DNA from 2 places in the Limnohabitans sp. TEGF003 genome. Region 2 is predicted to be linked to the other one. Evidence: predicted binding sites of a transcription regulator. Region 2 holds the regulator's gene; the other holds the start of a gene.
The links. The regulator FNR, encoded in region 2, switches genes on or off when oxygen is low (the NO sensors DNR and NnrR bind a similar motif). The targets are predictions, from matches to a motif close to TTGATNNNNATCAA.

Region 1 (7,142 bases), 1.5 Mb from region 2:
ATGGCCTCATCCCGACCCGCGCCGTGCCCGAGCGCAAACCCCGGGATGAACCCGCGCAGCAAGGCCTGCGCCGTTTCGAATTCAAAGCGCCTGCCGAGCAGTCGTATGTGGCGCTGGCCTTCAAGGTGCCGCGCTTGGCGAGCCTCGCGGCCTCGCCCGAGCATGACGATGCCCTGGCCTTGACGGTGTTGGCCGCTGTGCTCGATGGCTACAGCGGTGCCCGGCTGGAACGTGCCCTGACGCAAGGCGAGAACCGCCTGGCCGACAGTGTGGGGGCGCACAATGGCTTGATGGGTCGCGGCCCTCAGTTCTTTTACCTGGACGGCGTGCCCGCCAAAGGCCAAAGCCCCGAAGCCCTGGAAGCGGCCTTGCGTGCCCAGGTGCAGCGCGTGGCCACAGAAGGCGTGACCGAGGCCGAGTTGCAGCGCGTCAAGACCCAATGGGTGGCCAGTGAAATCTACAAGCTCGACTCGGTGTTCAACCAGGCCCGGGAATTGGGCGTGGCCTGGACACTGGGCCTGCCTCCCGACTACGGCGCGCAGTTGATCGCGCGTTTGCGGCAAGTCACCCCCGCCCAGGTGCAGGCGGTGGCGCAAAAATACTTTGGCGATGACAGCCTCACCGTTGCCACCCTGCGGCCCCAACCCCTCTCGGGCCAGCCCCGGACACGCCCTGCCTTGCCGGGTGCCCGGCATTGAGCCGCGTTCCAGTCATGAAAGTTCCTCACCCCATGTCCCCGATGCCCTCCCTGTTCAAGACCCCCAAGGCTTTGCTGCGGTCTGCCTTGGCGCTGACCTGCTGGGGCGCGTCCTGCTGGGCGCAAGCAGCCTTGCCCATCCAGCACTGGACCCAGCCCAGCGGTGCACGCGTGTACCTGGTCGAGAGCCACGCCATCCCCATGGTCGATGTGCAGATCGATCTGGATGCGGGCAGCCGCCGTGATCCGGCTGCGCAAGCTGGGCTGGCCTCGGTCATGGCCGGGCAAATGGCCAGTGGCATGCGAGCCCATCCCCAGGGCCAGGGGCCGTATGCGCAGGCCATGGATGAAAACCAGATCGGTGAAGCCTGGGCCGACCTGGGCGCCAGCTTTGGCGGCAGTGCGGGTGCAGACCGCATGAGCTTTGCCCTGCGCAGCCTGAGCTACCCCGACCTGCTGGGCAAAGCCGTGGCCTTGGCGGCGCGGCAAATGGCGCATCCGGCCTTTCCCGAGGCCATGTGGGTGCGCGACCGCGAGCGCATGAGCGCGGCCATCCGCGAGTCGCTGACCAAACCGGCCACGCTGGTGCAGCACCGCTTTGCCTCGGCCGTCTACGGCACGCACCCTTACGGTTACCGCACCACCCCCGAGACCCTGTCACGCATCGGTGTGCAGGACTTGCAAAAGCTGCATGCCCAGTCGCTGCAGACCTGCCGTGCAACGGTGAGCGTGGTGGGCGCACTCACCCGGGCGCAGACCGATGCGCTGGTCACCCGTTTGCTGGCCTTGTGGCCCAACAAGGCGGCGTGCAGGCCCTTGCCCGCTGTGCCCGAAGTGGCGGCTTTGACCCAGGCGCAAAGCCTGACCGTGCCCTTCGATTCGGCCCAGGCCCATGTCCTGATCGGGCAGCCCGGCTACCCACGCAGCGACCCCGACTTCTTTGCCCTGCTGGTGGGCAACCACATTCTGGGCGGTGGGGGCTTTGTGTCGCGCCTGACCGAGCAAGTGCGCGAAAAGCGGGGTTTGTCCTACAGCGTGTACAGCTACTTTTCACCCGGTTTGCATGCGGGGGCTTTCACCGTGGGCCTGCAAACCCGCCCGGATCAAGCCGCGCAAGCGGTCGCGGTGGCACACGAGGTGGTGCAAACCTTTGTGCGCGAAGGCCCCACCGAGGCCGAATTGCAGGCTGCCAAATCCAATCTGGTGGGCGGCTTTGCGCTGCGCATCGACAGCAACCGCAAGCTGCTGGACAACGTGGCCAACATTGCCTGGAACCGTTTGCCGCTCACTTACCTGGACACCTGGACCCAGCAAGTCGAGCGGGTGAGCCTGGGCGATGTGCGCCGCGCCATGGCGCGGGTCTTGCAGCCCGAGCGCATGGTCACGGTGGTGGTCGGTGCCTCGGCACCTTGAGGGCTCAGATGTGGGCCGCAAAATGCGGCACATGCCGCATGTGCAAGGTCAGGCCCAGGGCCGCCATGTGGTTCTCATTGCGCCCCAGAATGGTTTGGGCCAAAGGTAAAAACGCCTGTTCTTCGAGTTGGGCATGCGCCTGGTAGCGCTGCACCAGGGACTGCAGCGCCAGCACATCCAGCGTGGTGTCCTGGCCTTTGGCCACTTTGCGCAAACCGGGCTCCAGCGACTCCCACAGTTTCTCCAGAGCACGGTGGTCGTGCGTCAACTGCTCGATCAGGCCTTCGATCTGCAATCGCTCAGCGCCCGCATTGGCACTTTGGCGAACCGCCGTGAACAGGTCCTTTTCTTCTTCGGTGTGGTGGCTGTACAAGGCTTGTCTGAAAAAGCCCAGGGTTTCTTCGGCAATTTTTCGGGCTTGGGCCGCAGGGCCCAGCAAAGCCGGCAAATCCTGCAGGCGAGACAGTTGTTCGAAGATGCCCAGGTGGCAATTGGAAAAATGTGAAATCGGGGCTTCTGTGTCGGCAGTGGTCATGGCGTCTTGCATCCAGGCAGGTGTTGAACATTCACTGTAGAGGGATGAGGCCTGCGGGCCAAGCTGGATTTGCCGATCATTTGATGTAGGTCATGTCGGTGTAACCCAAGACTTGGTGATGGTGTGTCTGCTTGCACGGCGGGCATACACATGGCGTTACAACTGCAGTGTGCGGTGGGTCATCAAGGCCGTGTCGGCCCGCGTTGTAGTGGCAAGTCCAGCAAGGTGTTGGACTTGCAACCTGAACCAAGGATCTTTCAAATGAACAAGCTGCTCGCCACCCTCGTCGCCGGTTTTTTTGCTGCTGGCGCATTCGCCCAAGCACCTGCTGCTGCGCCCGCTGCAGCTGCGGCTGCCCCTGCTGCTGCAGTGGCCACGGCCAAAACAGAAGCCAAAGATGCCAAGGCCGCTTTGAAAGCCGATGCAAAAGCCGAGAAAAAGTCCGCCACCAAAACAGACAAGAAAGCGGCCCAAGTTGCAGCCAAAGCCGATGCGTCGGTGGTGAAAGCGGAAGCCAAAGTGGACGCCAAAGTCGCCCAGCCCAAGTGAGCACCATGGCCAGGCTTCTGGCCTGGCCAGCGCAGATGAAAAAAACCAGCGGTTCGCTGGTTTTTTTTGTCGGCGCCTCAAGCCTGAGCAGGGGTCGCAGGTCCGGCGGCTCGTCGTCCTGGCCTTTACACTTGCGGGCTATGGCTTCACCCTCCTCTTCACGCCAGTCGTCCAGCGGCAGTTCCCGCCCAGCTGACGCCAAAAAGCCTCAGCACCGTGCGCCCAAAGGCCCGCCTTCGCACGAAATCCGCATCATCGGCGGGCAATGGCGCCGCACCCGGCTGAAGGTGATCGACAAACCCGGTCTGCGTCCCACACCCGACCGTGTGCGTGAAACCTTGTTCAACTGGCTGGGCCAGGACTTGAGCGGTTGGCGCTGTGTGGATGCGTTTGCAGGCACAGGCGTGTTGGGTCTCGAAGCCGCCTCTCGTGGCGCAGCCCATGTGCTGATGGTCGAGCAAGATGCTGTACTGGTGCGCGACTTGCAGGACAACGCCACTCGCCTCAAAGCCAGCATGGTCAGCGTGCAGCGCGGTGACGCCGTGACCGCCTTGGGCCGTTTGCCCGCGGCCAGTGTGGACCTGGTGTTTCTGGATCCGCCTTTTGACGGACCCTGGTTTGAGCCCGCCCTCATCGCTGCAGCCAAGGCCGTGCCCGTGGGTGGGTGGATTTATCTGGAAGCGCCTGTGGCCTGGACCGCTGAGGCCTTGGGTGCCTTTGGCCTTCAATGTGAACGCCACCTCAAAGCAGGCGCTGTCAACGCCCATTTGCTGCAACGAACCGCATAATTGACGGGCGAAACCCTTCAAGCCCGCTCCCGCCTTTCAAGGACCCCCCATGAGCCGCTCTGCCAACACCCTTGTGACCGCCGTGTATTCGGGCACGTTTGATCCGCTCACGCTGGGGCACGAAGACGCGATCCGACGCGCCGCGAAAATGTTTGACCGGGTCATCATTGCGGTGGCGGTGGCGCACCACAAAAAAACCCTGTTCAGCCTGGACGAGCGTGTGGCCTTGGCGCAAGCCGCTTTGGCCGATTGCCCCAACGTGAAGGCGCTGCCCTTTGACGGTCTGATTGTGGAATTTGTACGCGCGCAAAACGCCCAAGTCATCGTGCGCGGCCTGCGCTCGGTGACCGACTACGACTACGAAACGCAAATGTCGGGCATGAACCGCCACCTGGCCCCCGAGTTGGACACCGTGTTTTTGCACACCAGCGCGGGTGTGCAGCACATCAGCAGCACCCTGGTGCGCGAGATCGCCAAGCTCGGCGGTGATGTGTCGGGCTTGGTGTCTGCACCTGTGCTCAATGCCTTGCAGAGCAAGGTCGCGACCAAGCACTGAAAGCTGCTTGCACCGGGCAAGTCGGCCTTTTGTGGGAGCGAGCCCCTGCTCGCGAAGGGTGTCCCCAGCTCAGACGTTCATTCGGCCGCAGGGGCAGCCTCCCACAAAAAGCCTCAGCGATAACCCGTCAAAGCTCCGCGCCTTCGACCAAAAAGCGCACCCGCTTTTGGCCCTGCCACTCGTCGGCGTCCAGTCGGTAAGCCAATTTCACCCGCGCAGGCAAAGGCTCAGTCCGGCCAAACCAGATGCCGTCGACCGGCTGGCCTTGGTGCTTCATTTTGAGGGACAGGTGTTTTTCGCCCACCAGGCGCTGCGACACCACCTCGATCTCTTCGCAAAACACGGGCGGTGCAAAGCCCTGGCCCCAGACCTCGTGGTGCAGCATGTCCACCAGGTCCACCCGGCGGTACTCGGCGGGCAGCGGGCCATCGGTTTCCAGGCGGCGCTGCAGCGTGGCCGCGTCCAGCCATTCCATGGCCACCTGGTTCAGCGTTTCCTCAAAGACATCCAGATGCTCTTCGGCAATCGTGCAGCCTGCCGCCATGGCGTGGCCGCCAAAGCGCAGCAGCACGCCCGGGGCGCGTTTGGCCACCAGGTCGAGCGCATCGCGCAAATGAAAGCCAGCGATCGAGCGGCCTGACCCCTTGAGTTCGTGCTCCTTGCCCGGGGCGCTGCTGGCCGCGAACACAAAAGTGGGGCGGTGCAGTTTGTCCTTGATGCGCGAGGCCACGATGCCCACCACGCCTTCGTGAAAATCCGGGTCGAACACACAAATGGCAGGCGGCGGCTCGTCACCTTCGTCAAACAGCGACTCGGCCATTTCCATCGCCATCTCACGCATGTCGCCCTCGATCACGCGGCGTTCGCGGTTGATCGCGTCCAGCTGCTTGGCCAGCTCGTCGGCCCGGCCTGCGTCGTCGGTCAGCAGGCACTCGATGCCGAGTGTCATGTCGGCCAAGCGGCCTGCCGCGTTGATGCGCGGCCCCAGGGCAAAGCCAAAGTCAAAGGTCGTGGCCCTGGCGGTTTCGCGGCTGGCCGCCCGCATGAGCGCGGCCATGCCTGGGGGCAGGGCACCCGCACGCACGCGGCGCAGGCCTTGCGCCACCAGGCGACGGTTGTTGGCGTCGAGCTTGACCACGTCGGCCACGGTGCCCAAAGCCACCAAGGGCAGCAGGGCGTCGAGGCGCGGCTGAGGACGTGCCCCCACGCTCCCCACTTCGTGTGGTTCGCTGCCCCCCGAGGGGGTGCTCGCCAGCTTGGGGCGGCCCGGCGCTGGCTCGGTTGCATCAAACACGCCGCGCTGGCGCAGCTCGGCCCGCAGGGCCAGCAGCACGTAAAACATCACGCCCACGCCTGCGATGGACTTGCTGGCAAAGCCGCAACCGGGCTGGTTGGGGTTGACGATGACTTCGGCGCTGGGCAGTTCGCTGCCGGGCAAATGGTGGTCGGTCACCAGCACCTGCAGGCCCAGCGCTTGCGCCGCCTGCACGCCCGCCACGCTGGCGATGCCGTTGTCCACGGTGATCAGCACATCCGCGCCTTGCGCGTGCACACGCTCGGCAATGGGTGGGGTCAGGCCGTAGCCGTCGACCACGCGGTCGGGCACCAGATAGCTCACGTTGCGCGCCCCCAGCATGCGCAGGCCACGTACGCCCACGGCGCAGGCGGTCGCGCCGTCGCAGTCGTAATCGGCCACGATGCACAGGCGCTTGTTTTGCGCGATGGCGTCGGCCAGCAGCTTGGCCGCTTCCGTGGTGCCCAGCATGCCCGCCGGGGGCAGCAACAGGTTCAGCGCGTCGTCGAGTTCGTCTTTGGACTGCACGCCACGGGCGGCGTACAGGCGGGCCAGCAGGGGGTGGATGCCCGCTTGTTCCAGCGCCCAGGCGCTGCGGGGGGGCACATCTCGGGTGAGCAAATTCATGGGGCGATTCAGGGATGTTCAGGAGGTGATGAGGGCTTGGAGTGCCGCTGCAGGAGAGGGTTTGTTGAACAGCCGGGTTAATGTGCGAGTGGTGCGCTGGTACCAAGCGGCAGGTGCAGCGGTGTATGTGTGGGCTGTGTGCTCACTGCACAGGCTGAGCGTGCCTTGGCTCGTGGCCTTGACGTGTTGCAACAGGTCGGCCACGGCCGTGGCATCGAGTTGCTGCCAGGCTTGCTGCCAAGCCTGCACGTCGCCATGCAAAGCACTGCTGCGCAAGGCGTGCGACAAAGTCACGGCCTGTCCAGCGGCGGCTGTGTGCTCGGGCAGCATGCCCGCGCCGTGCAGCCAGAAGGCGTTCACGGTGTACTGCCGCTTGGCTTCTCGGGCATCGTTGACCGGATGGTTGTAGAGCAGCATTTGCATCTCGCTTTGCAGGCGCTGCAAGGGGCGGGCTGTCGGATGATCTGGCATCCAGGGCTTCACGTTCTGACCAATCACCCGGTCCAGCGAGGCGGTGGGCACGTCGGCCAGCAGCGCCCCTTGGACATGCCAGAGCAAGGCGCTGTGCCAGGTGACGTGCAGGCCGTCTTCCTGCAAGAACGGTTGCATGGCTTGCAGCAGTTGCTGCGATTCATCGTCAGACAGGTGCAAATGCGCCGGGTCGGCCATGACCACCTCGTCCA
Region 2 (7,142 bases):
GCCTGCTTTTGCTGTGGTTCAGCGGCAAGGCCAAGGCCATGACCGCCAACGACAACACCACTGGCCACGTCTGGGACGGTGACCTGCGCGAGATGAACAACCCCTTGCCGCGTTGGTGGGTGGGCCTGTTCGTGATCACCATTGTCTTCTCCCTCGTTTACCTGGCCATGTACCCCGGTGCGGGCAGTTTTGCCGGCAAATTCGGCTGGTCTTCGGCGGGTCAATACGAAACCGAAGTGGCCAAAGGCAACGCCGAAGTGGCCCCCCTGTACGCCAAGTTTTTGGGTATGCCGCCTGAAGAGGTGTCCAAAGACCCGAAAGCCCTGGCCATTGGCGACCGCTTGTTCATGAACAACTGTGCGCAATGCCACGGCTCGGACGCACGGGGCAGCAAAGGCTTCCCCAATCTGGCCGATGCCGACTGGCTCTATGGCGGCACACCTGACGCGATCAAGACCACCTTGGTGCAAGGCCGTGCGGGCAACATGCCCCCCATGGCCGCAGCGGTGGGTGGCCCTGAAGACGTGCGCAACGTGGCCCACTATGTGCTCAGCCTGTCGGGTAGCCCGCACGACTCCCTGCGCGCCTCGCTGGGCAAGTCCAAGTTTGGTGTCTGCGCAGCCTGCCACGGCATGGACGGCAAGGGCAACCACGCCCTGGGTGCGCCCAACCTGACCGACGACATCTGGCTGCACGGTTGGGGTGAAAACGCCATCGTGAACATGATCAACAACGGCAAGGTCAACCAGATGCCCGCCCAGGCCCAGAAGCTGACCGAAGGTCAGATCCATGTGCTGGCCTCTTATGTCTGGGGCTTGTCCAACAACGCCCCGGCGAGCACCACGGTCAGCGCCGCGAAATGATGTCCCCCGTGCAGCAGGCCCGTCCTGCTGCACCCTTTGACCCAAGGTCTGCATTTTGTCCATCCCCGATCAGCGTCCCCCCCGCAGCGTGATCCCCATCACCCCCGTACCCACCGACGGTGATGCGGAACTGGTGTCGCTGTACCAGGCGCACCAAAAAATCTACCCACGCAGTGTGCAGGGCGTTTTCGCTCGCTGGCGTTGGTTGATGGTGGTCATCACGCAATTGGTTTTTTATGGCCTGCCTTGGCTGGAATGGGGGCAGCGCCAGGCGGTGCTGTTCGACCTGGGCGCTCGCCGCTTCTACATCTTCGGCCTCGTCCTGTATCCGCAAGACTTCATTTACCTGACGGCTTTGCTGGTCATCTCGGCACTCTCCTTGTTTCTGTTCACGGCAGTGGCAGGGCGTTTGTGGTGTGGTTTTGCCTGCCCGCAAACCGTTTACACCGAAATTTTCATCTGGATCGAGCGCCAGTTCGAGGGCGATCGATCTGCCCGCATGCGCCTGGATGCCGCACCGCTGAGCTTCAACAAAGTCTGGCGCAAGACGGGCAAGCAGCTCGCCTGGATCGTGTTCTCGTTGTGGACGGGTTTCACGTTCGTGGGCTACTTCACGCCCATCCGCGAGTTGACGGCATCGATCCTGTCGCTGGGCTTTGGCCCATGGGAAATTTTCTGGATCCTGTTTTACAGCTTTGCCACCTATGGCAACGCGGGCTTCATGCGCGAGCAGGTGTGCAAATACATGTGCCCCTATGCCCGCTTTCAAAGCGCCATGTTCGACAAGGACACGCTCATCGTCACCTACGACGAAGCGCGGGGCGAGCCCCGGGGTGCCCGCTCCAAAAAAGCCGATCCCCAAGCCCTGGGCCTGGGTTCTTGTGTGGACTGCACCTTGTGTGTGCAAGTTTGCCCCACGGGCATCGACATCCGCAAAGGCCTGCAGTACGAATGCATTGGCTGCGGCGCTTGTGTGGACGTGTGTGACAACGTGATGGACAAGGTGGGTTATCCGCGCGGCCTGATCAAGTTTTCCACGCAAAACGCGATGGACAAGGGCTGGAACTGGGCGCAAACGGTGCGCCGCATTTTCCGCCCCCGCGTGTTGGTCTACACCGCCGTGTTGTGGGCCATCATCGTCGGTGTCGGGGCATCCCTGTGGCTGCGCCAGCCTTTCAAAGTGGACATCGAACGCGACCGTGCCACTTTGGCCCGCATCGTTGCAGGCGGTCAGATCGAGAACGTGTACCGCCTGCAAATCATGAATGCAGCCGAACACCACTTGAACTTTGAGTTGCAGATCGATGGCTTGCCTGGCCTTAAGCTGGTGGGTGAGCCAGAGGTGCAAGTGGCCGCCACCGAGTCCCGCTGGGTCTCGGTGCGTTTGCAGCTGCCCTATGATGCGGCCGCTGCGGGCTCGCACCCGATCCATTTCCGCATCGCCTCACGCGCGCCCGATGGCCAAGTGGTGGGACAGTTGAGCGAGAAAACCGTGTTCCTGGTTCCCCGTTGATGGGTGACCTCCTTTTCAGAAAGACACACATGAACAACGCACTGCGCAAGCCCCAAGAGGGTCAACCCTGGTGGCGCTTTGGCCTGGTCTGGATGGTGGTGGGCGGCCCGGCCGTGGTGGTCGTGGCGGGATTGGTCACGTTTTACATTGCCGCCAGCAACCCCGACCCGGTGCTTCAGGTGACGCCGCGCAGCGCCATGCAGGAACGCCAGGGCATCACGCATGCTCCAGCCATGCAAGGCCGCAACCACGCGGCCACGGGCGAATTGCCCTCAGCGGTCCAGGCGCCTGCTGCCGCACCGACTCAACCCTGAGGCGAAGGGAGACACCATGCGGGCTCAACGTTGGATGTGGATTGCCTGGCCTGCCTTTTTGGTGGCCGGACTGATGGAAATGCTGGTGTTCGCCTTCGTCGACCCGCGAGACCTGCACTGGTTCGGGCGCGATCTGGACTTGTCCAGGCAAGCGATTTACACCTTGGCTTTTTTCGCGTTTTGGGGTCTGACCATGCTCTCCAGCGCCCTGACCACGCTGCTGGGCATGTCCCCGTTTGAAGTCAACCGCTGCCCGGTAGCGCCGGGCGATCGCCCGGCAGACTGTGCGCAGGGCGGCGTCAATGGCACGCGTTGTTGTTGACCAGACGCTGCAGGCCTTCGGTGTCCAGAATGCGGACATGGCGTTGTTTGACTTCCACCATGCCTTCCTCGACGAATTTGGAGAAAGTGCGGCTGACGGTTTCGAGCTTCAAACCCAGGTAGCTGCCGATTTCCTCGCGCGTCATGCGCAGCACCAGCTCGGACTGGGAAAAGCCACGGGCATGCAGACGTTGCACCAGATTCAGCAAAAAAGCGGCCAGTCGCTCTTCGGCCCGCATGCTGCCCAGCAGCAGCATCACGCCGTGTTCGCGCACGATTTCGCGGCTCATGATTTTGTGCACATGGCTTTGCAGCGCGGTCACCTCGCGTGAAATCTCTTCGATGCGGTCAAACGGCATGACACAGACCTCGGCATCTTCCAGGGCCACCGCATCGCAGGTGTGCTGGTCGTTCACGATGCCATCCAAACCAATGATTTCGCCTGCCATCTGAAAACCCGTGACCTGGTCGCGTCCATCTTCGGTGGCCAGGCAGGTTTTGAAAAATCCCGTGCGGATGGCGTACAGCGAGGTGAACTTCTCGCCGTTGGTGAACAAAGTGGTCCCGCGCTTGACTTTGCGGCGCACCGCCACCAGATCGTCGAGGCGGTTGAGGTCATGCTCGCTCAGGCCCATGGGCATGCACAACTCACGCAGGTTGCAATTGGAGCAGGCGACTTTGATGGCTTGGGGATTCATGGTTGATCTCATGGTTGAGAAATGGATTTGCCTTAGATCAAGTCTTGAGCTTATACCGAAAACGACCCCGAATTTCAGGGTATACCCTGTCTGTGCAGGAAATCCCGGGAAACCGGTAAAGCGTTTGACTTGAGTCAATACAAGCGTGGGGGCAAACAGGCAAAGTCGCACCATTGTTGTGAACACATTCGAATTAAGGGGCAGCCGCATGTCCGTCATCACGCCTGAATTGCTGACACGTTTTGACGTGCCCGGTCCGCGTTACACCTCCTATCCCACAGCGGATCGTTTCGTCGAAGCCTTTGGCGAGGCCGACTATGTGCAAGCCTTGGTGCAGCGTCAATCGGGTACGGTGGGCAAGCAGACACCGCTGTCCTTGTATGTGCACATCCCGTTTTGCGAATCGCTTTGTTATTACTGCGCTTGCAACAAAATCATCACCAAACACAAAGAGCGTTCTGCCGCGTATTTGAAATACCTCGGCAAAGAGGTTGAACTGCACACCCGGCACCTGGGGCGAGGGCAGTCGGTCAGCCAGTTGCACTTGGGTGGCGGCACGCCCACTTTCATGAGCGACGAAGAGCTGCGCCAACTCATGGCCATGCTGCGCGAGCATTTTGAATTCGTGCCGGGCGGTGAATACTCTGTCGAGGTGGACCCGCGCACCGTGGACGACAGTCGACTGGCCGTGCTGGCCGAATTGGGCTTCAACCGCCTGAGTTTCGGCGTGCAGGACTTTGACCCTGCGGTGCAAAAAGCCGTGCACCGCATACAGCCGTCCGAGCAGGTGTTTCAACTGGTTCAAGCGGCTCGCCGCCTCGGCTTCGAGTCGGTCAACGTCGATCTGATTTACGGCCTGCCTCTGCAAACCCCCGAGTCCTTTGACCGCACACTTGAGCAGGTGAAAAGTCTGCGTCCTGACCGCATTGCGCTGTATGCCTATGCGCACCTGCCCGAACGCTTCAAGCCCCAACGCCGCATCCATGCGCAAGAATTGCCCTCGGGTGCAGCCAAAGTGTCCATGCTGTCGCGCTCGCTCGACGCCTTGACCGATGCGGGTTATGTCTACATTGGCATGGACCACTTCGCCTTGCCCGACGACGCCTTGGCCGTGGCCAAAAGGCAAGGGCGTTTGCACCGCAACTTCCAAGGTTACAGCACGCAAGCCGATTGCGACCTGATTGCCTTGGGCGTCTCCTCCATCGGGCGGATCGGCGCGACTTACAGCCAGAACGCCAAGACCATGGAAGAGTACTGTGACCTGCTCGATCAGGGCCACTTTCCAGTGGTGCGGGGCCTGGCGCTCACGCGCGACGACCTGATTCGCCGCTCGGTCATCATGGCGCTGATGTGCCAGGGCCATTTGCAATACGAGTCCATCAACCTGGCCTGGTTGGTCGATTTCAAAACCCTGTTTGCCAAAGAGCTGAGCCAGCTCGAAGACATGCAGTCGCAAGGCCTGGTGGCGCTGAGTGACTCCGGCATCCAGGTCACCGCCATGGGCTGGTTTTTTGTGAGGGGCGTGGCCATGGTGTTTGACCGTTACGTCCAAGCCGACCGCAACCGCAGCCGCTTTTCCAAAATCATCTGATGCCTTGGGGCTTTGGGCATGGCCCGGCCATGGGCTGTGCGCATCGCCGACAATGCGACGCAGATCAACCAGCAGGCAGGGCATGCAAAGTTCTTTGGCCATCACGGCCTTGATGATGGGGGTGTTGGGTGGGCCACATTGTGTGGCCATGTGTGGCGCCGCCTGTGCGGGCCTGGGCCGGGCGGCGGGTGAGCGGCGGGCGCAGGCCTTGCTGGCTTTTCAGCTCGGGCGTTTGGCCGGGTATTCACTGCTGGGCGCGGTGGCTGCAGCCAGCGTGCAGGGCCTGGGCTGGTTGACCACGCAGTCGGCCGCCATTCGCCCGGTCTGGACCTTGCTGCACCTCACGGCGCTGGTGCTGGGCTTGCTGCTCATGCTGCAGGCACGACAACCCGTGTGGCTCGATGCCGCCGCTCGCCGCTTGTGGGCGCATGTGCGAGCCTTCAACAGCCGCTGGGGACGCGCCGCGCCCTGGATGGTGGGCGGGCTGTGGGCCTTGATGCCTTGCGGTTTGCTGTATTCGGCTTTGATGGTGGCCGCTTTGACCAGCCAGCCTGTGGAGGGTGCGGCGACCATGGCCTTGTTTGCGCTGGGCAGCAGCCTTAGCCTGTGGGCTGGGCCCTGGTTGTTTTTGCGCATGCAAACACTCGGTGACGGAGCCTGGGGCATGCGTGTGGCTGGTTTGGCGCTGGCAGGCGTCTCGGCCTGGGCTTTGTGGATGGGTTTGGTGCATGACCAAGCCCCCTGGTGCGTTACACCCTGAAACCAAACCGCACCGGACCAGACAGTTCTTTGACCCTGCTGGCCTTCACAATGCGCGTGTTTCTGTCAGTTGTTTTGACCCATTCCCGGAAAGAGCCCATGACTTTGATTTCCAAGCCTTCCATGGCCTTGGCCCTGATGACCACGCTTTTGGGGCCTGTCGCCTTCGCACAAGGCCCAAACCCATCCACCTCTCAGATGCCTCATGCGGGCCATGCTGTCGCGCATCAAGTCCTGCACCTGAGTGCATCGGCACAGACCGAAGTGGCTCAAGACTGGCTGGTCATGAGCTTGTCGGTTCAAAAAGAGGGCTTGCAAGCGCCTGCGGTTCAAAAGCAGCTCAACGCGGTGCTGTCGGCCGCCTTGGCTGTTGCCAGCCCCATGGCCAAGCCCGGCGCACTGGAAGTGAGAACGGGCGAGATGAACGTTTCACCCCGGTATGGGCGAGATGGGAAGATCAATGGCTGGGCAGGGACGGCGCAATTGGTGTTGCAGGGCCGCGATGCCGAGCAGATCGCCACCCTCGCGGCGCGCTTGCCAGAGATGACGGTCTCGCGGATCGAATGGCGGCTGAGTGCAGAGCAAAAGAATGCGGCCGAAACACGCATCCAGGCCGAGGCGGTCGCACGTTTTCAGACCCGAGCCCAAGCCTTGACGCAGCAGTTTGGCTTCAGCGCTTACACCCTCAGGGAAGTGCGCGTGAACGCGCAAGAGGCCAGTGAGGGCAGTGTCATGCCCCGCATGGCCATGGTGCAGATGGACGAGGCACCCGCTGCTGTGCCTACGATGGCAGGCAAGTCGCGCGTGGTGGTGAACCTGACGGGCAGCATCGCCATGCGCTGACAGGGTGGGCCTGAGTTCAGGCCCTGAATCAGGCGGACAGGCCTTTGTAGAGCATGTAAGCGGCCAGAAGATAAAGCACGCTGGCAAAAACGCGCTTGAGTTGCTTGACCGGCAGTTTGTGGGCCGTTGCCGCGCCAATGGGGGCCATGAGCACGCTGCACACGGCGATCACCGCCAAAGCCGGCAACCACAAGTAGCCAAAGCTGTAGGTTGGCAGGTCCTGCACGTTCTGACCGCTGA

Region 1: a site for FNR is predicted at 2,726-2,739, ahead of ACZ5RT_RS02465 (hemerythrin domain-containing protein). Genes of this name have one in related genera too.

Annotation. Positions count from the first base shown of each region.
Region 1 covers NZ_AP029225.1:485,199-492,340, forward strand. The annotation lists gene ACZ5RT_RS02455 (M16 family metallopeptidase) at 1-698, shown strand, start outside; gene ACZ5RT_RS02460 (M16 family metallopeptidase) at 740-2,110, shown strand; gene ACZ5RT_RS02465 (hemerythrin domain-containing protein) at 2,115-2,645, opposite strand; gene ACZ5RT_RS02470 (hypothetical protein) at 2,907-3,194, shown strand; gene rsmD (16S rRNA (guanine(966)-N(2))-methyltransferase RsmD) at 3,335-3,982, shown strand; gene coaD (pantetheine-phosphate adenylyltransferase) at 4,032-4,538, shown strand; gene recJ (single-stranded-DNA-specific exonuclease RecJ) at 4,666-6,459, opposite strand; gene ACZ5RT_RS02490 (hypothetical protein) at 6,478-7,142, opposite strand, start outside.
Region 2 covers NZ_AP029225.1:2,008,147-2,015,288, forward strand. The annotation lists gene ccoP (cytochrome-c oxidase, cbb3-type subunit III) at 1-863, shown strand, start outside; gene ccoG (cytochrome c oxidase accessory protein CcoG) at 925-2,376, shown strand; gene ACZ5RT_RS09955 (nitrogen fixation protein FixH) at 2,406-2,690, shown strand; gene ACZ5RT_RS09960 (hypothetical protein) at 2,707-3,012, shown strand; gene fnr (fumarate/nitrate reduction transcriptional regulator Fnr) at 2,990-3,709, opposite strand; gene hemN (oxygen-independent coproporphyrinogen III oxidase) at 3,918-5,300, shown strand; gene ACZ5RT_RS09975 (sulfite exporter TauE/SafE family protein) at 5,383-6,060, shown strand; gene ACZ5RT_RS09980 (SIMPL domain-containing protein) at 6,159-6,902, shown strand; gene ACZ5RT_RS09985 (sulfite exporter TauE/SafE family protein) at 6,931-7,142, opposite strand, start outside.